One region of the Cellulomonas sp. NPDC089187 genome, then DNA from elsewhere that is predicted to be linked to it. Evidence: predicted binding sites of a transcription regulator. Region 1 holds the regulator's gene; the other holds the start of a gene.
What was found. The regulator LexA, encoded in region 1, represses DNA repair genes until DNA is damaged. The targets are predictions, from matches to a motif close to TCGAACANNTGTTCGA.

Region 1 (10,324 bases):
CTGATCAGCGCGCCCTGGTGCTCGCCGCGGTGGATGCCGGGGTGGTGCACCTGGACCTGGCCAACAACTACGGTCCCCCGCCGGGTGCCGCCGAGGAGTCGGTGGGGCGGCTGCTCGCCAGCGACCTCCGGCCCTACCGCGACCAACTGCTGCTGGCCACCAAGGCCGGGTACCGCCAATGGCCCGGACCGTATGGCGAGTTCGGCTCCCGCAAGTACCTGCTGGCGAGCCTCGATCAGTCGCTGCGCCGACTGGGCACCGACTACGTGGACGTGTTCTACAGCCACCGTTACGACCCGGACACCCCGTTGGAGGAGACGCTCGGCGCACTGAAGACCGCGGTCGACTCCGGAAAGGCGCTGTATGCGGGAATCTCCTCCTACTCGGCGGAGCGCACCGCACAGGCGCTGGCCGTGGCCGACCGGATCGGGTTGACCCTTAGCCTGCACCAGCCGTCCTACTCGATGCTGAACCGGTGGATCGAGCGTCCCGGCGAGGACGGCCGCTCACTGCTGGATGTGGTGGGCGAGGCCGGGATGGGCGTCGTGGCGTTCTCCCCGCTCGCGCAGGGGATGTTGAGCACCAAGTACCTGCACGGTGTCCCGGAGGACTCACGTGCGGCCACCGGTAGCTCGCTCCAGGCGGACTACCTGTCGGAGGAGAACCTCGCCCATGTACGGGCGCTGAACGAGGTCGCTGGTGACCTCGGTGTCTCCCTGCCGCAACTCGCCATCGCGTGGGTGTTGCGCGATCAGCGGATCTCCTCGGTGACGCTGGGTGCCCGCACGCCGGCGCAGTTGGCCGAGAATCTGGCGTCGACGCAGCTCAGCGCCCTGTCCGAGGGTGACCTTGCCCGGATCGAGGAGCACGCAGTGGACGCCGGGATCAATCTGTGGGGTGCCCGTTCGAGCGAGCTGTGACCGACTCACAGCGAAACCTACGGTTGCGTAGGTTACTGTTCGGAGCGTGACTTCTTTTGAACGGTCTTGGCATCGGAGCTACGCCCAGGGTGTGCCCGGTGACGTCACGATTCCCGAGGAGCCGGTGGGCCTCGCCGTCGAGCACGCCGCCCGGGACTTCCCAGAGCGCACCGCCGTGGACTTCCAGGGCGCGGCGACCAGCTACCGCGACCTGAACGAGCAGGTGAACCGAGGTGCCACCGTCCTGCACGATCTGGGCGTGCGGCCCGGTGACCGAGTCGCCATCGCGCTGCCGAACTGCACCTCACATGTGATCGCCTTCTACGCGGTGCTCCGCCTGGGTGCGGTCGTGGTCGAGCACAACCCCACCTACTCCCCCGCCGAACTCGCCCACCAACTCGCCGACTCCGGAGCCACCGTCGCCCTGGTCTGGCAGAAGGCGGTGCCCGCCGTCCTGGAACGCCAGGGCGAGACATCCGTGCGCACCGTGGTGGCGGTGGATGCCGCTGCCGATCTGCCCCCGCTCAAGCGCCTCGCGCTGCGACTGCCGGTGCGTGCCGCCCGCCAGACCCGCGACGCCCTCTGCGGCTCGGTCCCTGCGGAGATCCCGACCTGGCACCAGTTGCTGCGCCGGGCCGAACCGCTGTCCGCCGACCACCCGTGGCCCACGCCGGACGACGTGGCGCTGCTGCAGTACACCGGTGGGACCACCGGCACACCCAAGGGCGCGGTGCTCACCCACCGCAACCTGGTCGCGAACACCATCCAGGGCCAGGCATGGACCCAGCACCGCCCGGGCGCTGAAACGGTCTACGCGGTGCTGCCGTTCTTCCACGCCTTCGGGCTGACCCTGTGCCTGACCTACGCGGCACGGATCGCAGCGACCCTGGTGGCCTTCCCCAAGTTCGACGCCGCGTCGGTTCTGGCCACCCAGCGGCGACTGCCCGGGACCTTCCTGCCCGCGGTGCCGCCGATCCTGGACCGGTTGTCGCTGGCGGCGGAGAAGGCGGGTGCGGATCTGACCTCGTTCCGATTCGCGTTCTCCGGGGCGATGTCCCTGCCCGCGACGACGGCGGCACGCTGGGAGCGGGTCACCGGTGGGCTCGCGATCGAGGGCTACGGCATGACCGAGACCAGCCCGGTGGCGCTCGGCAACCCGCTGTCCGCCACCCGGATCCCCGGCGCACTCGGTCTGCCGTTCCCGAGCACGGATGTGCGGATCGTCGACCAGCAGGACCACACCCGCGAGGTCGCCCCCGGCGAGTCCGGTGAGCTGCTGATCCGCGGGCCGCAGGTGTTCCGGGGCTACTGGAACCGCCCTGAGGAGACCGCAGAGCAGCTGCTCGACGGCGGCTGGCTGCGCACCGGTGACGTGGTGCGGATGACCGACGACGGCTTCATCGTCCTGGTCGACCGGATCAAAGAGATGATCGTCACCGGCGGGTTCAAGGTGTACCCCTCCCAAGTCGAGGACCATCTGCGCTCGATGCCGGGTGTGCGGGATGTCGCCGTGGTCGGCCTGCCCGGCGGTGACCTCGGGGAGAAGGTGGTGGCCGCCGTCGTGATGGACGCCGACACCCCACAGATCGACCTTCAGGCGGTGCGCGACTGGTGCCAGCAGAAGCTCGCGCGCTACGCCGTGCCGCGTGACCTCGTGATTCTGCCCGACCTGCCCCGCTCCCAGATCGGCAAGGTGCTGCGGCGGGTGGTCCGGGACAACCTGATGTCCACCGCCACCGCCTGACTGCGCGGCGGCCTGACCAGGCGTGGCCGCCTGACCGCACCCGGCCCTAGCTCGCCGCCCCCGAGTCCGGCACCGAGCCCGTCGCCACGCCCGCTGTGCCCAACCCCGCGGCACCCACCCCGCAGCACCCACCCCGCCGTGCCCGCTGCCGTCGAGTTCGGTGCGCCGGTGCCGAGTTCGGTGCCGGCGCATCCGAACTGACGACCCGGGCACCGAACTCGCGCCGTCCCGATGCGCTGCGGGGCGGATGCGTGGTGCGGATCAGACGGGCAGGTGCTCGGCCCACCAGCGCAGGACGTGGTCGAAGCGGACCTTCCGGTGCTGCGGACGTCCGGAACGGGTCAGCTCGTGACCCTCACCCGGGAACAGCAGCAGCTCGGTCGGCACGCCACGGCGCTTGAGCTCAACGAACCAGCGCTGGCCCTGCTCGACCGGGCACCGCCAGTCCTGCTCGGAGTGGATCACCAGCGTCGGCGTGACCACCCGGTGCACCTGGGCCATCGGTGACTGCGCGGCCACCGCCGCCCGATCTGCCTCCGTGTCACCATCGCCCAGGTACTCGAGCCCGAAGAACCAGCCGATGTCGCTGGACCCGACAAAGCTGATCGGGTCGAGGAACCCACGCTCGACGATCGCCGCCTGGAACCGGTCGGTCTGGGTGGTCAACCATGCGGTCATGTAGCCGCCGTAAGAGCCGCCCATCACGCCGACCCGCTCGCCGTCCAGCGCCGGGTCCGCCAACGCCAGGTCCAGCAGGGCGAGCACGTCCACCGCGTCCACAGTGCCGAAAGCCTGGCGGATGCTGCGTCCATGCGCTCGCCCGTACCCGGCCGCCCCGCGCGGGTTGCCATAGACCACGGCGTAGCCGGCCTCGGCCAGGGTCTGCACCTCATCGAAGAGTCCGACGGTGTACTGGGCGTAGGGGCCACCGTGGATCATCAGGATCGTCGGGTGGGGGCCAGCGCCGAACCGTTCCGGGTCCGGGGTCACCACCCAGCCGTGCACCGGGTAGCCGTCCGGTGCCGAGCCGGTCAGCTCGTGAGGCATCCGCACCCGCCCGGTGGCGCGCAGCGGCGCGGACCAGTCGGTGAGGCGACGGCCCATCCCGGTGCTGAGCTCGAGGGCGTGCACCTCGCCGCTGGTCTCCGGGCCGGCAGCCGAGGTGACCACGACGCCGCGAGCCACCTGTGCGCCGTGGGCGACCAGTCCGGTCAGCAGGTCACGCGCAGAGCCGTCGGGGCGAATCTCCCGCAGCCGCACGGTGCCACGGTCGAGCTGGCCGACCAGCACCCCCTGCTCGGTGGCGGCGAGGGTGCCCGGGTCCAGGTCCACCTCCTCGGAGTCGGTCAGCCGGGTCGGTGCGCCGGTGGCCTGCGGGCCGTGTGCGCCGTCCTGCAACGGCAGGTGGAACAGTCCGGTCTGCGCGGCCACAAAGTCCCGACCACCAGGGCCCATGTCCTGGGCGAGCAACCACAGTCCACTGCCATCCGCGGCCTCGACCGCCGCCGCGACCGCGAGCGTGCTGCCCTGGTCGGCGTCGGTCAGCGGACGCAGTGCGTGATCGTGGTCGGGTCGCACGTCGACGGCGCTGATGTCCGCCCGCAGATCCTCGTCGGCGGCGGAGTGTCGGGCCGCGACCACGGCGACGTGCGCACTGTCCGCCAGCCAGGTGTGTGCGTCGACCTGGAGCCCAGCCGTGATCTGGCGCGGGGCGGGTCGATCCCCGACACCCGGCTCGGCGGGCAGGTCCAGGACGAACAGCTGCGGCTTCTTGTCGACGGTGAATCCCACCCCGTCGTGGCGGTAGGTGTACGTCGTGAGCAGCCGGGGCGGGTCGGCAGCGGGGTTGCCGTCGGGCAGGTAGCGACCCTCCTCTGGCACCCGCGCCAGGTAGGCGATGCTGCGACCGTCCGGGGAGAACCGCGGGGCGGAGACACCCAGCGGCGCGTCGGTCAACTGGATCGGCTCACCGCCAGTGGCCTCAACCAGGAACAACTGCGGGCGCCCCTGCGATTCGGCACGCAGGAACGCGACCCACTGTCCGTCCGGGGAGAACTGCGGCGCGGTGTCGTGGTGCCCCCGGGTCAGCGGTGCGGCGTCGGCGCTCCCGTCGGCAGGCATCCGCCACAGGTGTCCGACGTACTCGTCGGCCTCGAGGTCGGGGGCGGTGCGGGCCACAACGACCCAGCGGCCGTCCGGGCTGATGGTCGGGGTGCCGGGGGTGTGCAGGAGGGCAAGGTCAGCTGGGATCACGGGAACGACCGTAATACCCCACGGGTGCCGCCGGGACGTCAGTCCGCGACGACCGGCTCCTGGTCGGCGGCGGCGGCGGTGTCATCATCGGCCGCGGCCCGACGCGCGGCGGCTTCCTCGTTCTCCGCACGCAGCGCGGTGATCGCCGCCTCGAAGTCCTCCAGCGAGTCGTAGGCCTGGTAGACGCTGGCGAAGCGGAGGTAGGCCACCTCGTCCAGCTCGCGCAGCGGGGTCAGGATGGCCAGGCCGATCTCATAGGCGTCCAGCTCCGCGGAGCCGGAGGCGCGCAGGGTCTCCTCCACGCGCTGGGCGAGCACGGCGAGGTCATCGTCGGACACCGGGCGCCCCTGGCATGCCTTGCGGACGCCGTTGACGATCTTCTCCCGGCTGAACGGTTCGGTGGCACCGGAGCGCTTGACCACCGACAGGCTGGCGGTCTCGATGGTGGTGAAGCGCCGGTTGCACTGGGGGCACTGTCGCCGGCGACGGATGGACAGACCGTCGTCCGAGGTCCGGGAGTCGACGACCCGCGAGTCCGGGTGCCGGCAGAACGGACAGTGCATAGTGCCTCCTCGACGCGCCCCCCCGCACCGTCCACCGCGGGCGGGATCGGGTCACTGTACCGGCCGAGACTGGCGCTTCGGTGCTGCCTCGGCCCCGGACAGACGACGAGGGTGGCCACAATGTCGTGGCCACCCTCGTGGGGACGCCCCCGTCCCGTCTCGCCGGGGCGACTCGCCTCGCCTCAGCGGTGTCGATCACGCGCGACGGTGCTGTCACCAGCACCGATGTCGCGTCCCTCGTGGCGAGCCCCCCAGCCAGCCGTCGAGGTGAGACCCACAGTAGAGGCGGAAGATCGAATTACGCAAGCGTCGAGTTGCGTAATCCCATCGTGACTCGAGAGCGGACTCGGTCAACAGGCCGTGACCCGAGAACGGGCGAGGCCAACACGCCGCGGCCCGGAAGAACCAGCCAGGCCGCCAGAAGGGATCAGCCAGCCGCCGGCAGCATCAGCACTTGGCCCGCCACCAGTGAGCCGCTGTTCAGGTCGTTCAGGCGCTGGAGCTGGATCACCACATCGCGCACGTCCTCACCAGGCTGAGCAACGCCCTGCGCGATGCTCCACAACGTGTCACCGGACTGGACCGCATAGGTCTCCACCTCGGTCGCCCGCACCGGCCCCTCGGCGACTGCGCGACCACCCATCACACCACCGGCCGCAAGCAGCAGGCCGAGCAGAACGACAACGATCCGACCGCGCCGCGTCAGATGCAGACGCGTCGACTCGGTGGGAGCGGTCACCGACGACCGCGTCGACGCGGCGGCGCGGGAGTCGCGCGTCGGAGCGCCCTGGCGGACACCCCGCGACCGCGGGACACCGATCAGATGCGGCTGCGCTGCGATGGTGCTCATAGCCACCACTTCCCTCCTGCCACCCGACCGGGCGACCGTCCGTTCCGTCGATTCGAACAGGTGTTCGTCGAACGCTTGTACGATAGTGCCACGACTCCGGCGGGAATGTCGAGACACGGTCGAACATGTGTTTGATTCGGCGTGTCGCGACCCCTACGCTCGGGGCACTGGGAACACCCGATCACGAGGCACTGACATCCCCGCCGACGGGCCCGCTCATCAGGGCGGATCCGGGGGAAGGACAGGCCCGCGGGGCATACGGACGGGAGAGGCGCATGGCACCGAAGGCGACCGAGGACGAGGCCGAGATCGGCCTCGGCGACGGCCTGACCCCGCGGCAGCGGCTGGTGCTGGAGACGGTGCGCGCCTCCGTCGAGTCCCGTGGCTATCCGCCGAGCATGCGGGAGATCGGCGACGCGGTGGGGCTGACCAGCCCGTCCAGCGTGAAGCACCAGCTCACCGCGTTGGAGCGCAAGGGCTACCTGCGCCGCGACCCCAACCGGCCCCGGGCGATTGAGGTCGTGCAGCCCGACGACTCCCGCCCGGTGAGTGCGCGGCCGGGCACCGTCACCGCGATGGTGGGCGACGAGGACTCCGCCGCCCGTGACGGCGCACCCGCAGCGGCCTACGTGCCCGTGGTCGGCCGGATCGCCGCTGGTGGCCCGATCCTGGCCGAACAGCTCGTGGAGGACGTGTTCCCACTCCCCCGTCAGCTGGTCGGCGAGGGTGAGCTGTTCCTGCTCAAGGTCGTCGGCGACTCGATGGTCGACGCGGCGATCTGCGACGGCGACTGGGTAGTGGTCCGTCGCCAGCCGGTGGCGGAGAACGGAGAGATCGTCGCCGCGATGCTGGACGGGGAGGCCACCGTCAAGACCCTCAAGCGCGCCGACGGCCACGTCTGGCTGCTGCCGCAGAACCCCGCCTACTCACCCATCGACGGCGACCACGCGCAGATCGTCGGACGGGTGGTCTCGGTGCTGCGCAGCCTCTGACCCCACCGCATCACGAAGGCCCCCGGCGTCGTGATCGCCGGGGGCCTTCGTGTCGAGTCCGTCAGATCCCGAACCGCCGGGCCACCGCGCGCAGCGACTCGGCCGAGCGCCGCAGACCAGCCAACTCATCGGCGCTCATCGGCACCTCCAACCGCTCACCCACACCCTCGCGTCCCACCACCGTCGGCACCGACAGACAGACATCGCTGATGCCGTGGTAGTTCTCCAGCAGCGAGGACACGGGCAGGATGCGGTGCTCGTCCTTGAGGATCGCCTCGATGATCCGCGACCCGGCCAGCGCCACCGCGTAGTTCGTCGCGCCCTTGCCCTCGATGATCCGGTAGGCCGACTCGACCACCTCACGGGCGATGGACTCCCGCACCTGACCGGTCAGCGGCACGTGGCCGTCCAACCCGTTCCAGTCCAGGATCGGGACGCCACCGATGGTGGCGGAGGACCACAGCGGCAGCTCGGTGTCGCCGTGCTCCCCGGCGATGTACGCGTGCACGTTCTGCACTGCGACCCCGGTGTGCTGCGCGATCAGGTAACGCAGCCGGGAGGAGTCCAGCACGGTGCCCGACCCGAACAGCTGCGTGGGCGGCAGGCCGGAGTACTTCAGCGCGGCATAGGTCACGATGTCCACCGGGTTGGTGACCATCACGTAGATCGCGTTCGGGGCGACCTCCACCACCGACGGCAGGATCTTCTTCACCAGCGAGATCGTCGCCTCGGCCAGGTCGATCCGGGTCTGGCCCGGCTTCTGCTTGGCCCCGGCGGTCACCATCACCACGTCGGCCTCGGCGCAGACCGCGATGTCATCCGATCCGACAACCTCGGCCATCGGCATGAACTGGATGCCGTGCCCGAGGTCCAGCGCCTCGGCCTCGACCTTCGCCCTGTTGATGTCGTAGAGCGCCACCGAGCGGGCGGCTCCGCGCATCAGGGCGGCGTAGGCCAGCGTTGACCCCACCGCCCCGGCGCCGATCACGGCCAGCTTGGTGGTGCGGCGGGTGCCGGCGGTGGCGCTGGTCAGGCCGAGCTCGTCGCCGTCGTCAGTCTGCTCGCTCACGGAGTCCTCCTCGCAGGGGTCGGCGCAGGTGAATGCCCTGGCCCGGGGACGAGGCTAGACGACCGCAGACACCGCCGCCGCCGGGCTCGGGTGCGTCCGGTCACGATGTCGGTGCGGTCAACCGGCGCAGTGCCCCCTCGGCCACCGCACGGTCGGTGGTCCGCCAGAACGGCGGCAGAGAGCGGGTGAGGAACTCCCCGTAGCGCGCGGTCGCCAATCGGGGATCGAGCACCGCCACCACACCGCGGTCCCCTGTCGACCGGATCAATCGGCCCGCACCCTGAGCCAGCAGCAGCGCAGCATGGGTGGCAGAGACCGACATGAAGCCGTTTCCACCCGAGGCCACCACCGCCTCCGCCCGGGCGGACTTCACCGGGTCGTCCGGCCGAGGGAACGGGATCCGATCGATCAGCACCAGGCTGTTCGACCGGCCAGGCACGTCCACGCCCTGCCACAGCGACAGGGTCCCGAACAGGCAGGTGGGCTCATCCTCGGCGAACTGCCGCACCAGGGTGGGCAGCTGATCGTCGCCCTGGACCAGGATCGGCACGTCCAGACGTTCCCTCATCGCCTCGGCGGCGGCGACAGCAGCGCGGCGGGAGGAGAACAGACCGAGCGTGCGACCCCCAGCAGCGCCGATCAGCGCGGCGATCTCCTCCAGCTGCGCGTCGGTGGCGGGCTCCCGGCCAGGTGCAGGCAAACGCTTGGCGATGTAGAGGATGCCCTGCTTCGGGTAGTCGAAGGGGCTGCCCACATCGATGCCGTGCCAGGGCAGCTTGACCGCGGTGCTGCGCGGGGCGGCGTCGTCCCGTGCGGACTCGCGCCCGAGTGGCAGCCCGTCGGCGAGCGCGGTGGCCGAGGCCGTCGCAGTGGCCGCTGCGGCCTCACTGGACCCGGCCAGTCCCACCGCCCGCGCGGTCGCGTCAAACTGCCCGCCCAGGCTCAGCGTGGCGGAGGTGAACACTGACGCGCGATCCGCGAGCAGATGGGTGCGGATCAGACCGTTGACTGCCAACGGGGCGGCGTACAGCCGGGTCGAGCCGTCGCCCCGGGGGCCGTCCTGGCGGGAGCACCAGAGCACCGTGTAGCGCTGCTCCTCCGGCTCGGCCGCCATCCGCTCGGCCACCTCAAAGAGCGCGAGCACCGCCGAGGACGCCAACTTCAGACCGGTGTCCTCCGATTCGCCCTTCTGCGGGCGCAGTTCGGTCAGCAGTGAGCGGGCGGCGTCACGGACCATGGCCACCGCCTGGCGGGTGCCCTCGGGCAGTCCGCCGACAAACCGGCCCTCCGGCAGCCCGATCAGCACGGTGCCCAGCGCGGTCGCGGCCTGGTCCAACTCGGTGGTGAGCACACCGCCGTGCCGTCGAGCCGCCCGACCGGCCTGCTCGACGGTGGCCACGGACAGTTCGGCGGTGGCCTGCGCGGTCACCCGGTCGGCGAGTTCATGGGCCTCGTCGACCACCAACACCTGATGTTCCGGCAGCACATTCGGCGAGCCGCCAGCGGCGATCCCGAGCATGGCGTGGTTGGTCACGACCACGTCGGCCGCCCGGCTGACCGCACGCGCCCGATCCGGGAAGCACTCCTCCAGCAGCGGGCACTTCTGACCCAGACACTCCAGGGCGGTCACCGACACCTGACGCCAGGCGCGGTCGCTGACACCAGGTACCAGATCATCGCGGTCACCGGTGTCGGTCTCCTGCGCCCACTCGCGCAGCCGGACCACCTGTGCGCCCAGTACCTCTTTGCCGTCGTCCTCCGCCACGGGGTGCTCGACTGCGGCCGACTCGTCGGCCATCGCGAACAGCGTGCCCTGGTCGTCTTGGGGGTAGCCCCCAGCGATCTTGTGCACGCAGACGTAGTTGTGCCAGCCCTTGAGCAGCGCGATCTTGGGTGCACGGGGCAGGCGAGGTGCCAGGGTCTCGGCCACCAA
Region 2 (10,324 bases), on a different contig from region 1:
TGCCGTTCGTCAACGGGGGCGAGAACGTGTCCTGGGCACCGGAGCCGCCCGTCTGGGTGTCGCTGGTGGTGATCGTCGGCATCCTCGCGATCACCACGGTGACCAGCATCGCCGCCGCCCGCCGCGACGAACAGCGCGCGAGCGTCGGCGACTGACCGCAGCGTGGGGCGTCAGTCCGCCCACGGCCCAGTCAGCAACGCCCACTCCCGCACCTGTGTGTCGGAGATGACCCCGGCCTGAGCGAAGGGGTCGTCGGCGAGCAGACCGTCCAGCTCGGCCCGGTCGTCCGCCGCGAAGATCAGCAGAGCCCCGGGTGCGCCATCGGTGTAGGGGCCGGAGCCGCGGAGCTTGGCGCGGTCGGCGAGACCGCGCAGGTAGGCCCGGTGCGCGGGACGCACCTGGTCCTGCAGGTCGGCGCGCTGGTCGTAGGCATAGGTGACGGCGTAGAGCGACATGGCGTCACGCTACCTGGCAGGCTGAGGCACATGATCCTCACCGAGCAGCTGCTGGCCGACATCGCCGCTCGCGCCGCGGTCCACGACCGGGAGAACACCTTCCCGCATGACGACCTCGCCGATCTGCGCGCCGCCGGCTATCTCACCGCCTTCGTCCCCGCCTCACTCGGCGGCGCTGACCTGTCACTGGAGGAGGTCGCCCGCGAGCAGGCCCGCTTGGCTGGGGCGGCTCCGGCGACCGCCCTGTCGGTGAATATGCACTTGGTGGTGACCGGGATCGCCGCCCTGCTGCACCGCAGTGGTGACGACTCGCTGCGGTTCATCCTGGAGGAGGCCGCAGCGGGGGAGATCTTCGCCTTCGGCAACTCTGAGGGCGGCAACGACTTGGTGATGTTCGACTCGCGTACCCGCGCTGAGCGGCAGGACGACGGCGGGTACCGGTTCACCGGCACCAAGATCTTCACCTCGCTGTCCCCGGTCTGGACCCGACTGGCCACCTTCGGTCGCGACGACTCCGACCCCGACCATCCCGTCCTGGTGCACGCGGTGGTCGCCCGCGAGGACGGTGGTGCCACCAGCCGCGACGATTGGGACACCCTCGGCATGCGCGGCACCCAGAGCTGCACCACCGTGCTGGACGGAGCACCGTCACGGCCGGAACGCCTGGTGCGAATCCTGCCGGTCGGCCCGAGCCCGGACCCGTACATCCTGCGGCTGTTCCAGGTGTTCGAGGTGCTGCTGGCCGCCGTGTACACCGGCATCGGCCGCCGCGCACTCGACCTGGCTGTCGCCGCGGCGCACCGGCGCACCTCGGTGAAGCGTGGCGGTGCCTCCTATGCCACCGACCCGGACATTCGGTGGCGGATCGCGGATGCCGCGATCCTGCAGCAGGGCATCGAGCCACAGGTGTGGTCCCTGGCCCGGGACGTCGACCAGGGCTATGACCACGGGACGTTCTGGTTCGCGCAGGTCGTCGGCCTCAAGGTCCGCGCCACCGAGACCGCCCGCGAGGTGGTCGACCGGGCGATCCGGGTGAGCGGCGGCGGGAGCTACTTCGCTGGGAACGAGCTCGGACGGCTGTACCGGGACGTCCTGGCCGGACTGTTCCACCCCTCGGACGACGAATCCGCGCACAGCACCGTCGCCACCGCCGTGCTCGGCCCGGTCTGAGCCCCACCGGACCGGACGACAGGTCAGACGTTCGGGTCGAGCCCCTCGACCTGCGTGCACCACTCGCCGCCGTCGGTCCGGTTGCCGCAACTGTCCGCGAAGGCCTCGTAGCCGCTGCCTGGACGGGACAGCTCGTACAGGGTGTCGCAGGACTCCCAGTTCCCGGCGGCACACCCGTCGTACAGGGCGTCGAGTTCCGGGTCGTCACCCCGGTCGTTCACGCACCAGCGGGAGTCACTGCCTCGGTCGCCGCAGCTGCCCCCGAAGTCGAGGTAGGCGCTGGACCCGGGCGACTGGGCGTAGAGATCGTCGCAGGCGGTGAGGTCGCCGGCCTCGCAGTCGTCGTACAGCGCGTCCAGCGTCGGGTCATCGCCGTAGGCCAAGGGGATCGTCGCCGCGTTGTCCAGTTCATCGCAGCTCATCCCGCTGCCGACCGGATGCCGCCCGGCGCAGGTGTCAGCGAAGGCCTCGTCATCGGAGTACAGCGGCGAAGAGACGTACAGGTCGTCGCAGGAGGTCATCTCTCCAGCCGCGCACTCGGCACGGAGCGCGGCGCGCTCGGTGTTGCCGGAGGCGGTTGCCGCCAGCAGCACCCCGCCGACCAGCAGGTACAGGCCGATCTGGATGCTGCCCAGGATGATGCCCGCCAGTCCCATGCCCGAGCCCAGTCCGCGCGCCCGCCGCCGACGGGTGGCCGCGATACCGAGCGCCAACGGGACCGGGCCGAGTCCGAGAATCCCCGTCACCAGGGCCGCGATGCCCCAGCCGTCCTGGGGTGCCCGGGGCTGGGGCAGCGGATACCCCATCGGCGGCGCGGGCAGCGGGTAGGACATGGACTCTCCTCGGAACGTGGTGCTCCGCTGACTCTACGGAGTCACACGCCACGGCGGGGAACCGGCATGCCGAGCAGGTCAGATGTTGCCCTCGCACAGGAAGGCGTCGTCCAGCCGGTTACCGCACGTCGCCCGGAATTCCTCATACTCCGATTCGACCGGGGAGTCGATGTACAGGCTGTCGCATGCCGCACCGTCCCCCGCCGCGCAGGCGTCCCACAGCGCGTCCAGCTCCGGATCGTCGCCATAGCGCTGGGCGTCCGAGCTCGTGGCGTCGTCCTCGGTCGTCGAGTCCTCATCGAGCAGGTAGCAGCTGCCCGCTGCGTTGGTGGTGAGGCCTCCGCAGGTGTCGGCGAACTCCTCCTCGTCCGAGCCGATGTCCGCAGCCCAGTACAGGTCATCGCAGTCGGCCATCGAACCTGCGGCGCAACCGGAGTGCAGCGCGTCCAACTCAGCGCGTTCCTCCGCGCGGTCGTGGGAGATGGCCAGGGTGAGCACGACGGCCAGCGCGAGGTACGCGACGATCTGCAACGCGCCCAACACGATGCCGACCAGGGCCATCCATCGGCCCTGGGTGCGGTTCCGCTGCGTGCGCCGATTGCCGATGATGCCCAGCACCAGAGGGACGACGGCCATGCCGAGCACGGCGGTGACGAAGGCCGCGATGGAGACCCCGTCCCATGAGGACGCCGGGCCGGGGTAGGGGGCATAGCCGGCTCCGGGCGGGGGATAACCCGGGGTGCCGTCACCGGGCCACGCGGGTGCGGGCTGCCCCGACGCGCTGTAGCCGGGTTGGCCAGGGGTGCTGTAGCCGGGTTGGCCGGGCGCGCTGTAGCCGGGCTGGCTGAACGGGGTCGATCCAGAAACGTCGTAGCCGGGCGGTGTCTGTCCCGGTGCGCCGTACCCGGGCTGCGCTGCCGGTGGGTAGCCCGGCTGCTCAGTGCTGCCGTATCCGGGGGTGTTGCCATACCCGGACCCCGCGGAACCGCCGGGGTATCCGGGTCCGGTCCCCTCGGGCGCGGACGGACCGTAGCCGGGCGACCCGGTCGCAGCAGAGCCAGAGGGAGAACTGCTCGCGCCGGTCGGCTGTGTGCCGTCCCACCGCGACCCCTGCTCGGCGCGCGGCGCGGTGCTTGCTGCGTCGGCGTCCGGCTGCTCGTCGCCTCCGGTAGCGATGCGTTCGGTGGGGGTGCCACCGGTCTGGTCGGAGTCCGAGGTCGGCCACGGGTGCTCCGGGGCGGGCTGCGCGGGCCCGTCAGGTTGGGTGGTGCCGTCGTCGGTCGACATGGGGCTCTCCTCGGGCCGCGGCGTGCGGGAATCGCCGCAACTATGTCAGACCGCCAGAATCGGTCACCACCTCCGCGACCACCACTCGGGACGCTGCGGTCGCTCGTCGCCCAGGGTGGTGGGCAGGCCATGGCCCGGATGGACGAGCGTGGCGTCACCGGATCGAGCGAACACCCGATCCGTCAGATCCGACATCAGCAACCGGAACTCCGCGGGACTGCGGGTCTTGCCTGGTTCACCAGGAAACAGCGAGTCACCGGTGAACAGATGCCCACCGTCATCGTGCCGCCAGGCCAGCGCCACTGACCCCGGGGGTGTGCCCGCGCAGCGCTATCACCTGCAACTCCAGCGTGCCGACCGCGAGTCGCTCGCCGTGTCGCGGGGGATGGGGAGCGGGACACCAGCGCCCTCCGCACCCGCCCACGCCCGGGCACCGGTGGACAGGCCGCGGATCATCGCCGCATCCCGGTGGCGAGGTCGTGCTGATGCACCGCCCGGACGAAGGCCAGGTGGGAGAGCGCCTGCGGCACATTGCCGATCATCCGTCCGGTGCTCGGGTCGAACTCCTCGGCCAACAGACCGAGGTCGGTGGCGATGTGGGTCAGGGTGCCGAGCACGAGTTCGGCTCCGTCGACATCTCCGGCTCTGGCCAGGGCGTCGGCGAGCCAGCCGGAGCAGGCCAGGAACGGGTGCTCGGTGCCCGGCAGGCCGTCGTCGGCGCATGCCGTGCGATAGCGCAGCAGCAACCCCGGGGCCACCTCCAACTCGGCACGGATCGCGGCTACGGTGCCGCGCATCCGGGGATCGTCCGCCGGGAGGAACCCGACCTGGCTCAGCTGCAACAGGGCGGCATCGGTGTGCCTGGCCCCCGCCGACTGCACAAAGGTGCCGAGTTCCGCATTCCATCCCCAGTCCATGACCTCCGCACGGATGCGGTCCCGGACCTGTGTCCACCGGTCCACCGGACCGGGAAGGCCGTGGTCGGTCACCGCCGCCACCACGCGGTCCAGCGCGGCCCATGCCATCACCGCGGAGTGGGTGAACCGCCGTGGTGCCCCCCGGACCTCCCAGATCCCCCGGTCCGACTGGTCCCAGGTCGCGATCAACGCCTCGACCAGATGCACCTGCAGGGACCAGGAATCGGGGCTCTCCGGAATGCCGCAATCGCGGGCCAGAGCAAGGGCGCACATCACCTCGCCCAGCACGTCGTTCTGTACCTGTCCGACGGCAGCATTCCCCACCCGGACCGGCGTCGACCCGGCATAGCCCGGCAGGTGACTCAGCTCGCGTTCGGCCAGATCCCGTCGACCGTCCACCCCGTAGACGATCTGCAGATCCGCGGGGTCACCGGCCACCGCGCGCAGCAACCACTGCCGCCAGGCCTGGGCCTCCTCGCGGTAGCCGTGCTCGAGGAGTGCGTGCAGCGTCATCGCCGCATCGCGCAGCCAGCAGAACCGGTAGTCCCAGTTGCGCACACCACCGGGGTCCTCGGGCAGTGACGTGGTGGCCGCTGCGACGATCCCGCCGGTGTCCCGGTCGGTCAGCAGACGCAGCACCAACAACGAGCGGACCACCTCCTCCCGGTATGACCCCCGGTAGTGGCTGCGGCGCGCCCACTGGCCCCACGCGTCCTGGGCGGCCCGCACCTCACCATGGCCGTCGGCGGGCGGTGGGATGGCCTGCCAGGACGGCGTCCAGAGCAGGGACCAGCGCAGCTCATCGCCCGCTACCGCGGTGAACTCATCCCGGTGCGCGTGCTGACCGCTTTCGGTCACCGGGTGCGGCAATCGGTCACCGCGCAGCAGCAGACGATCCGGTCCGGCCACGGCCTGCACCGCTGCGCCGTTCCCGTCCTGCACTCGATGCACCCAGGGCAGCACGGCACCGTAACCCGGGCGCACCACCCACTCGTGCGAGACCCGGACGTGCCCGGCGGTGACCCGCAGCTCCCGCACGATCTCCGCACCATCCTCCCGTGCGGGCATGGCATCGATGAGCACGGCAACTCCGGTCGGTGTCCGCACCGTGGTCTCCAGCACGAAAGAGTCGCCGAGCCAGCGTCGGGTGCGCTCGATGGCGTCCGGAACGGTCAGCGACCAGTGGCCGTGCTCCGGCCCGCCGAGCAGCGCCGCGAAGCACGCCGGGGAGTCGAATCGAGGCGGGCACCACCAGTCCACGGAGCCCGTACGGGACAGCAGCGCCGCCGTGCGACCGTCGCCGAGCACCGCGTAGTCACCGATCGGGATGGGTCCTGATCCGGAGGGCATGCGCTCATCCTGCCCAGAACACGGCCACGCGTCCGCCCGAAACAGGCCGGATGTGCCGCGTCGTGGTGGTCAGCAGATCAGCTGCACCAGCCACCGCCCTCCTGGCGGCCGCCACAGGTGTCCCCGAACTCCTCGTACTCCGATCCCACCGGGGAGTCGAAGTACAGGTCGTTGCACGCATCGCCGTCGCCGGCGTCGCAGGCACCCCACAGGGCATCGAGCTCAGGGTCGTCACCGTAGGCGTCCGCCTCGGTGGAGGCGTCGTCGGTGTCCCACGGGTCGACCAGCTGGCCGTTCTCGTCGATGTCATAGCGGTAGCAGGACCCGTACTGATTGCTGTCCGCTCGTTCGCCGCACGTGTTGCCGAAGTGCTCGTTGTCGCTGCCCGCGCCGGACATCAGGTAGAGCGAATCGCAGGAGTAGAGATCGCCGTCGGCGCACTCGGTGCGGTAGTTGTCCATGACGCTGTGGGCGGTGTTCCAAACGAACAGGGCGAACAGGCCCACAACGATCCAGCCGAGGATGCCCACGGCACCGAGCACCGTCCCGGCGATGGCGAATCCACGTCCGCCACGCCGCCCGGCCCCGGTGCGACGGAGGCCGATGATGCCGAGCACGAGGGCCACGGGACCGGTGCCGATGATGCCGGTGACCAGCGCGGCGATCGACACCCCGTCGGTGGTGTGACTGTGGGGCGGGGGATACGGCGCACCGACCGGCTGATAACCGGAGGCACCGGTGGGCGGCATACCGCCATAGGTCGCGCCGGTGTCGGCGTAGCCCGGTCCTGCCACGCCCGTGTACTGCGGTGCTGTTGCGTGCGGGTACCACGCGCCCGCACTCGGATACGGGGGTGGCGTCGGTTCGGCTGGATACAGCGACGGGATGTCGCCCGAGCGCCCCGGGACGCTGGGGTAGGGCGGGACGCTGTAGCCCGGGGGCGTGGCCGGACTGGGAACGTCGGGGACGCCCTCGCCAGCAGGCTCAGGACTCGTCGGGGTGGCGTCGTCGCTCATGCGCTCAGTGCTCCAGATCATCGCGAGGCCGGTCACGGCAGAACCGCTCTGACCTCGACCGTAGGGGGTCAGTCGGCCCGACCTGAGCCATCACAGAACAGCGGCCCCGGAGTTGAGTAGGTCTATCCGGATCGCTGGTGGTGTCGATCCCCGGTGTGAGTGCGTCTGATCGGTGGTGGCCGGTGCCCAGACGCCAGGACGCGCCCCTCCTGGTGGGAAGGGCGCGCCCTGGGTCACGCAATCAGAACAATCAGAAGGAGCAGTACTCCCCGGTGCTCGCCTCCTGGCGACCGCCACAGGTGTCACCGAAGCTCTCGTACTCCGAGCCCGACGGCGCCACCATGTACAGCGTGTCGCAGGAGCTGTCGTCCCCGGCCTCGCACTCGTCCCAGTAACCGTCGAGGACCGCGTTGTCCCCGTAGGTCTCGGCGTCGAGGATGCCGGCGTAGTCGCTGAGATCGGTGCTGTCGTCCAGGTCGTCAGCGGTGTCATCGCTGCCGAGGTCGGTGCCCAGGTCGCCGAAGTCCAGCGGGTCGACGAGCTCGCCGTTCTCGACCTGATACCAGGAGCAGGTGCCGGGGGTGATGTCGAGGTCGCTGCTGCCGGTCCGGTCGCCGCAGGTCGCTCCGAACTCCTCGTCGGCGTTGGTGGCGTCCGCGCGCAGGTACAGCACGTCGCAGGAGGACATCTCGCCGGACGCGCATTCGTCGCGGAGCTCGGCTCGTTCGTTACTCAGTGCCGTGGAGGCGGCGATCGCGATGATGATGACGATCGTCCAGACGACGGTGGTCACCGCACCGAGGATGATGCCTGCGATCGCCATACCGCGTCCGCCGCGCTCGCCGTTCTTGGTGCGGCGCAGACCGAGGATGCCGAGCACGATTGCGATCAGCGAGCCGCCGATCAGACCGACGACGAGGGCTGCGATGGACATGCCGTCGGTCGGCCGCTTGGCAGGGGGCTGGAACGGCTGCGTGGGCATTCCGGGTGCCGGGTACTGGCTCGCGCCGGAGAACTGCGGGGCCTGTCCAGCAGTGGGGCTGCCCGTGGGAGCGCCGCCGTACTGCGGTGCCGTCGCGCCGGACGGGGCGGGCGCGGGGCTGCCCGGGTACTGCGAGGCCGGCGCGCCGGTGCCGTAGCCAGGGGCCGGGGCGTCGGAGCCATAGCTCGGGGCGGGAGTGTCCGCGCCGAAGCGGGGTGCCGGGGTCGACTCCGCGCCGGGGTACTGCGGAGCGGTGGGCTCCTGCGGTGTCCCGCCGCCGTACGGATCAGGGGTCGTCGGGGTGGCGTCGTTGCTCATGCGCGCAGGGGCTCCAGATCATCGGGATGCTGTCCGGGGCACTCCCGAACTCGACCGCACGGTAGCGACGACCAGCAACGACTCCGGCTCGCGTGGCCGCCTGGCCAGGCAATTGAGTACCCGACCGCCTAGCGGTAGGTGGCCCTGGCTCGGGGAACGGGCGTTAGCTGGGCGGCGGTGAGTGATCGTCTCCGCGGTTCCCCGTGACTGCAGGCTGCCAGTGAGTGAATGCGGCTCGCCGCGTCACCCGTGATGTCGTTCGAACGAGTGTGCGAATGTCGGTGCCGAGCCGTAGCATGCTCGGCGTGAACGATCGACTGGTGGTCCAGGGGGCCCGAGAGCACAACCTCCGCAACGTCGACCTGGACCTCCCGCGCGACAAGCTGGTGGTCTTCACCGGGCTGTCCGGGTCCGGCAAGTCGTCGTTGGCCTTCGACACCATCTTCGCCGAGGGGCAGCGACGCTATGTGGAGTCGTTGTCCGCCTATGCCCGGCAGTTCCTCGGACAGATGGACAAGCCGGACGTGGACTTCATCGAGGGGCTGTCCCCAGCGGTGTCGATCGACCAGAAGTCCACCAACCGCAATCCCCGGTCGACGGTCGGCACGATCACCGAGGTCTACGACTACCTGCGTCTGCTGTTCGCCCGGGCCGGCACCCAGCACTGCCCCGTCTGTGGTGAGCGGGTGACCGCGCAGACGCCGCAGCAGATCGTGGACCGGCTGTTGGAATTGCCCGAAGGCACCCGGTTCCAGGTCCTGGCCCCGGTGATCCGCGGACGTAAAGGGGAGTACGCGGAGCTGTTCGCCGACCTCCAGGCCAAGGGCTTCGCTCGGGTGCGGGTCGATGGTGAGGTCGTCCAACTCTCGTCCCCGCCGCAGCTGGAGAAGAAGCTCAAGCACGACATCGAGGTGGTCGTCGACCGCCTGGTCTCGCGCGAAGGCGTCCAGCGCCGCCTGACCGACTCGGTGGAGACCGCCCTGGGCCTGGCCGACGGGCTCCTGGTGATCGAGCTGGTCGACGCTGAGGCCGATGACCCGGAGCGGTTCCGGCGGTTCTCGGAGAAGCGTGCCTGCCCGAATGACCACCCGCTGTCGCTGGACGAGATCGAGCCGCGCACCTTCTCCTTCAATGCGCCCTACGGTGCCTGCCCGGAGTGCACGGGCATCGGCTCCCGACTGGAGGTCGACCCCGACCTGGTGGTGCCGGATGAGGACCTGTCGCTGGCCGAGGGTGCGGTCGCTCCGTGGCACCTGACCTCGTCGGAGTACTTCCAGCGGGTGCTGAGCGCGCTGGCCGATGACCTGGGCTTCTCGATGGACACCCCGTGGCGGGCGCTGCCACAGCGCGCGAAGGATGCCGTGCTGCACGGCAAGGACCACCAGGTGCACGTCAAGTACAAGAACCGGTGGGGGCGCGAGCGTCAGTACTCCACCGGGTTCGAGGGCGTCATCACTTTCCTGCACCGTCGGCACGAGGAGACCGAGTCCGACTGGTCGAAGGAGAAGTACGAGGCCTACATGCGGGAGGTGCCCTGCCCGGTCTGCGGTGGTGCGCGCCTCAAGCCGGAGGTGCTCGCGGTCAAGGTCGGTGGAATGTCCATCGCCGAGGTGACGAACCTCCCGGTGGGCGAGGCCCGCGACTTCTTGACCGGACTGCAACTCGGTGTGCGCGAGGCCCAGATCGCCGCACAGGTGATGAAGGAGATCGACGCCCGGCTGGGCTTCCTGCTGGACGTCGGACTGGACTACCTCAGCCTGTCGCGACCGGCCGGCACCCTGTCCGGCGGCGAGGCGCAGCGCATCCGCTTGGCGACCCAGATCGGGTCCGGACTGGTCGGCGTGCTCTATGTGCTCGATGAGCCGTCCATCGGCCTGCACCAGCGGGACAACCGCCGACTGATCGACACGTTGACCCGGCTGCGCGACCTCGGTAACACCCTGATCGTGGTCGAACACGACGAGGACACCATCCGCGCCGCCGACTGGATCGTCGA

Region 2: a site for LexA is predicted at 8,588-8,603, ahead of uvrA (excinuclease ABC subunit UvrA). Genes of this name have one in related genera too.

Annotation. Positions count from the first base shown of each region.
Region 1 is NZ_JBFBHI010000002.1:749,342-759,665, reverse strand. It holds gene AB0N78_RS07865 (aldo/keto reductase) at 1-920, shown strand, start outside; gene AB0N78_RS07860 (AMP-binding protein) at 967-2,664, shown strand; gene AB0N78_RS07855 (S9 family peptidase) at 2,926-4,917, opposite strand; gene nrdR (transcriptional regulator NrdR) at 4,956-5,480, opposite strand; gene AB0N78_RS07845 (LysM peptidoglycan-binding domain-containing protein) at 5,908-6,330, opposite strand; gene lexA (transcriptional repressor LexA) at 6,606-7,322, shown strand; gene AB0N78_RS07835 (L-lactate dehydrogenase) at 7,384-8,391, opposite strand; gene AB0N78_RS07830 (ATP-dependent DNA helicase) at 8,492-10,324, opposite strand, start outside.
Region 2 is NZ_JBFBHI010000001.1:147,686-158,009, forward strand. It holds gene AB0N78_RS00710 (TerC family protein) at 1-155, shown strand, start outside; gene AB0N78_RS00715 (YciI family protein) at 171-455, opposite strand; gene AB0N78_RS00720 (acyl-CoA dehydrogenase family protein) at 486-1,625, shown strand; gene AB0N78_RS00725 (DUF4190 domain-containing protein) at 1,649-2,458, opposite strand; gene AB0N78_RS00730 (DUF4190 domain-containing protein) at 2,537-3,745, opposite strand; gene AB0N78_RS00735 (glycoside hydrolase family 15 protein) at 4,198-6,012, opposite strand; gene AB0N78_RS00740 (DUF4190 domain-containing protein) at 6,090-6,806, opposite strand; gene AB0N78_RS00745 (DUF4190 domain-containing protein) at 7,279-8,328, opposite strand; gene uvrA (excinuclease ABC subunit UvrA) at 8,634-10,324, shown strand, end outside.